DNA from 2 places in the Rhizobacter sp. P1_G5 genome. Region 1 is predicted to be linked to the other one. Evidence: riboswitches for the same ligand, from Rfam matches in the RefSeq annotation. Region 1 holds a riboswitch; the other holds the start of a gene.
What was found. A riboswitch is a leader RNA that binds a small molecule or an ion and turns the genes downstream of it on or off. The one in region 1 is predicted to bind thiamine pyrophosphate.
Positions count from the first base shown of each region.

Region 1 (2,475 bases):
GCCACACCGCCCGACCTGTCCCGCCACGAGGTGTTCGACGTGCTGACGCACTCGCGCGCCCGGCTGCAGCGCAGCGCCGTGCTGGGCGACGGGCTGGCCGCCGCGGTGTGGCGCAACGCGGCCGATGCGACGCGCTACAGCCGGCCCTCTCACCACACGCTGTCGCTGTACCTGAGCGGCGGCCACGGCACCTGGCGGCACGAGGCGCCCGATCTGCGCGGCGAGCCGGGCCGGCTGTGCGTGATGCCGGCCGGCCACGAATCGCGCTGGGTGGTGGGCCGCGAGGAGCAGAGCTTCGTGCACCTGTACTTCGACGAGGCGCAGCTGGCGCCGCTGGCGGTGCGGCTGCTCGACCGCGAACCGCGCGAGGTGCAGGTGCCCGACCTGACCTTCGTGGCCGACGCCGGCGTGGCCGCTCCGCTTCATGCGCTGGCCCTGCTCGACTGGCACGACCCGCAGGCGCGGCTGCAGGCGAATGCGCTGGGACACGAGGCGTTGGCCGCGCTGCTGCTCGCACACGCCACGCGCGGCCACCGCGCGCCGCCGCGCGGCGGGCTGTCGGCCCACGTGCGCCGGCGGCTGGTCGACTGGACCGAGGCGCGGCTCGACCAGCCGCTGACGATCGGCGAGATGGCCGCCGTCGCCGCGCTCTCCGAGCATCACTTCGCGCGCATGTTCCGCYCCTCGTTCGGCATCGCGCCGCACGCCTGGGTGCTGTGGTTGCGCATCGAGCGGGCCAAGCAGCTGCTGCGGCATTCGGAGGCGCCACTCGACGAGGTGGCGCGGCAATGCGGGCTGGCGAGCGCGAGCCACCTGGTGAACCGGTTCCGGGCGCGAATGGGCGTCACGCCGGGACAGTTCCGGCAACTGTCCTAGAATCCGCTCGCTTGTCGGGGTGCCGAGGATGCGAATCCAAGGCTGAGAGGGCTTCAGTGCCTAACCCGTTGAACCTGATCGGGGTCATCCCCGCGTAGGAAACAGCACTCGGCCACCGGTCGCATCTGCTCACCGCAGGGCACGGTCTCCCAGGCAGGCACACCACCTCTGGAGACCGCATGGCCAAGCAAYCATCCTCCGTCGACACCGACGAGCTCTCCCGCCGCATCACCCGCGCGCCGTTCGCCGGCTCGCGCAAGGTCTACCTCGACGGCAGCCGCCCCGACCTGCGCGTGCCGTTCCGCGAGATCGCGCTCTCCGACACGCTGGTGCAGCAGCCGCACGGCGAGCCGCTGCGCGAGCCGAACCCTCCGCTGCGCGTCTACGACCCCTCGGGCCCCTACACCGACCCGCAGGCCGCGATCGACATCACGCACGGCCTGCCGCCACTGCGCCGTGCGTGGATCGCCGACCGCGCCGATTCCGAAGCCCTGCCGCACATCAGCAGCGCCTACGGCCGCACCCGGCTCGACGACCCGGCGCTGGCCGCGCTGCGCATGGCCAACCCGCCGCTCCCGCGCCGCGCGAAGCCCGGCGCCAACGTCTCGCAGATGCACTACGCGCGCCGCGGCATCGTGACGCCCGAGATGGAGTTCATCGCACTGCGCGAGAACCTGGTGAAGGCCCAGCTGCGCGAGCGCCTCGCGACCGAGCGCCTGCCGCAGCGCGGCCACCCGTTCGGCGCGGCGCTCGTGCACGACATCACGCCCGAGTTCGTGCGCAGCGAGGTGGCGCGCGGCCGCGCGGTGATCCCCTGCAACATCAACCACCCCGAGAGCGAGCCGATGGTGATCGGCCGCAACTTCCTGGTGAAGGTCAACGCCAACATCGGCAACTCGGCAGTGACCTCGGGCATCGAGGAGGAAGTCGACAAGCTGGTGTGGGCGATCCGCTGGGGCGCCGACACGGTGATGGACCTGTCGACCGGCGAGAACATCCACGAGACGCGCGAGTGGATCCTGCGCAACTCGCCGGTGCCGATCGGCACGGTGCCGATCTACCAGGCGCTGGAGAAGGTGAACGGCCGCGCCGAGGAACTCACCTGGGAGCTGTTCCGCGACACGCTGATCGAGCAGGCCGAACAGGGCGTCGACTACTTCACCATCCACGCCGGCGTGCGGCTCGCGCACGTGCCGCTCACCGCGAACCGCCTGACCGGCATCGTCTCGCGCGGCGGCTCGATCATGGCCAAGTGGTGCCTGTCGCACCACCGCGAGAGCTTCCTGTACGAACGCTTCGGCGAGATCTGCGAGATCATGAAGGCGTACGACGTCTGCTTCTCGCTCGGCGACGGCCTGCGCCCCGGCTCGATCGCCGATGCGAACGACGAGGCGCAGTTCGCCGAGCTGCACACGCTGGGCGAGCTGACGCAGGTGGCCTGGCAGCACGACGTGCAGGTGATGATCGAAGGCCCCGGCCATGTGCCGCTGCAGCTGGTGCAGGAGAACGTCGACAAGCAGCTGGCGGCGTGCGCCGAGGCGCCGTTCTACACGCTCGGCCCGCTGATCACCGACATCTCGCCCGGCTACGACCACATCG
Region 1 covers NZ_JBFUCB010000358.1:3-2,477, forward strand. The annotation lists partial or broken gene AC1D12_RS21620 (helix-turn-helix domain-containing protein) at 1-876, shown strand, start outside; TPP riboswitch at 882-994, shown strand; gene thiC (phosphomethylpyrimidine synthase ThiC) at 1,056-2,475, shown strand, end outside.

Region 2 (2,103 bases), on a different contig from region 1:
CCCTGTCGTGGCCGAAGCCCCGGTAGCCGCACATGGCAGCCGGTAGCGCAGGCGAAGCGCCGCCTGACCCCTCATGTCAAACGTTGGGCGGCAGAAGATCGATCGCCTGCCCTCCACCTCACATCAAGGCATCCTGACCATGTCCACAGTCCGCACCGGAAATCAAGCAGCGCTCGTCGTGGTTGACGTTCAAGTCAGCGTCGTGGCCGAAGCCTGGGAGACCACGCGAGTCGTCAACAACGTCGCGCGCGTTGTTGAGCGCGCCCGGGAGCAACTTGTCCCCGTGATCTGGGTACAACATGACGACAAGGAACTCGTGCGCGACTCGCCGTCATGGCAACTGGTACCGGAATTGGTTCCCGCGCAAGGCGAAGCGCGGATCTACAAGCATTTCGAGTCGTCGTTCGAAGAGACGGGGCTCGAAGCCGAGCTTGCGCGCATCGGCGCGACGCACATCGTGCTGGCCGGCGCCGCGACCAACTGGTGCATCCGTGCCACCGCCTACGGCGCACTGGATCGCGGCTACGACCTGACTCTGGTCAAGGATGCGCACACGACGAAGAGTCTCGAACTTGAGAACGGGCCGAAGATCGAGGCCTCAAGCGTCGTTGCCGACTTGAACGTCGCGATGAAGTGGATCAGCTACCCCGGACGGAAGAACGGAACCGCAACAGCAGAGGAAGTCGACTTTGCTACACCAGGCGGCGTTCGCTGAAGTCCATGAACGCCGCCTGACCCGTCACTCGGCCACGTTCTCCAAATAGTGCAAAATCCGTCCGCCCGCCGCTCACCCGGCGGGCATCGCTAGGGGTGCTGGCCACGTTCACGTGACCGGCTGAGAGAGTCCCTTCGAACCTGACTGAGGTAATCCTCGCGCAGGGAAGCGTCGTGCCGCGGATCCTCTCTTCTTTGCCGCGGCCCGGTTGCGCCGACCTGCCATCGCCAAACCGGGAAGTACGATGGCATTCCGTTCTTGCAAGTCCCCTGCCCTGGCGCCGCTGGCGCCTTTGACCCTGGGCATCGCAGCCGCGTTCAGCGCGCATGCGCAATCCACCACCAGCACCATCGATCCGCAGACGCTGCCGCCGGTCACCGTGACCGGCCGCGCGCCCGATGCGGTCGCCACCATCGGCGGCTTCGGCGACCTGCCGCTGTCGAAGCTGCCGCTGCAGGCGAGCGTGATCAGCAGCGTCGCGATGAAGGATGCCGGCGTGCAGAGCCTGGCCGACATCACGCGCTTCGATGCGAGCCTCGGCGACGCCTACAACTCCGAGGGCTACTGGAGCACGCTGATGGTGCGTGGCTTCGCGACCGACAACCGCTTCAACTTCCGCCGCGACGGCCTGCCGATCAATGCCGAGACCGCGCTGCCGCTGGCCAACAAGGAGCGCATCGAGATCCTGAAGGGCACCAGCGGCATGCAGGCCGGCACGAGTGCGCCGGGCGGCCTGGTCAACCTGGTCGTGAAACGGCCCGAGGGCACGGTGCGCTCGGCCGCGCTGGAGTGGAAGCAAAGCCGCACCTGGCGCGGCGGTGTCGACATCGGCCAGCGCTTCGGAGAGGGCGATGCCTTCGGCATGCGGGTCAACGCGCAGTACGACGACCTCGATCCGCAGACGCACGACCTGCGCGGCCACAGCCAGCTGCTGGCGGTGGCCGGCGACTGGCGCGTGACGCCGGACACGCTGCTCGAGGCCGAGTTCGAGACCAGCCACCGCTCGCAGCCCAGCGTGCCGGCGATGAGCCTGCTGGGCAACCGCGTGCCCGATGCATCGGCCTACGACCCGCGGACCAACCTGAACAACCAGCCCTGGTCGCAGCCGGTGGTGCTTGACGGCGACACCGCGTCGCTGCGCTGGCAGCAGCGCCTGTCGGCCGACTGGCGCGCCGTGGCGCACTTCGCGACGCAGCGCCTGGTCAGCGACGACCGCCTTGCCTTCCCGTACGGCTGCGGCGCCGAAGGCAACTACGACCGCTACTGCAGCGACGGCACCTACGACCTCTACGACTACCGCAGCGACGACGAGCACCGCCGCACCGATGCGCTGGACCTGGGCGTTCGCGGCACGCTGTCGACCGGCGGGCTGCTGCACGAGCTGCAGA
Region 2 covers NZ_JBFUCB010000832.1:20-2,122, reverse strand. The annotation lists gene AC1D12_RS31660 (isochorismatase family protein) at 140-715, shown strand; TPP riboswitch at 797-899, shown strand; partial or broken gene AC1D12_RS31655 (TonB-dependent siderophore receptor) at 960-2,103, shown strand, end outside.
Region 2: another riboswitch for thiamine pyrophosphate. It lies ahead of AC1D12_RS31655 (TonB-dependent siderophore receptor); the one in region 1 lies ahead of thiC (phosphomethylpyrimidine synthase ThiC).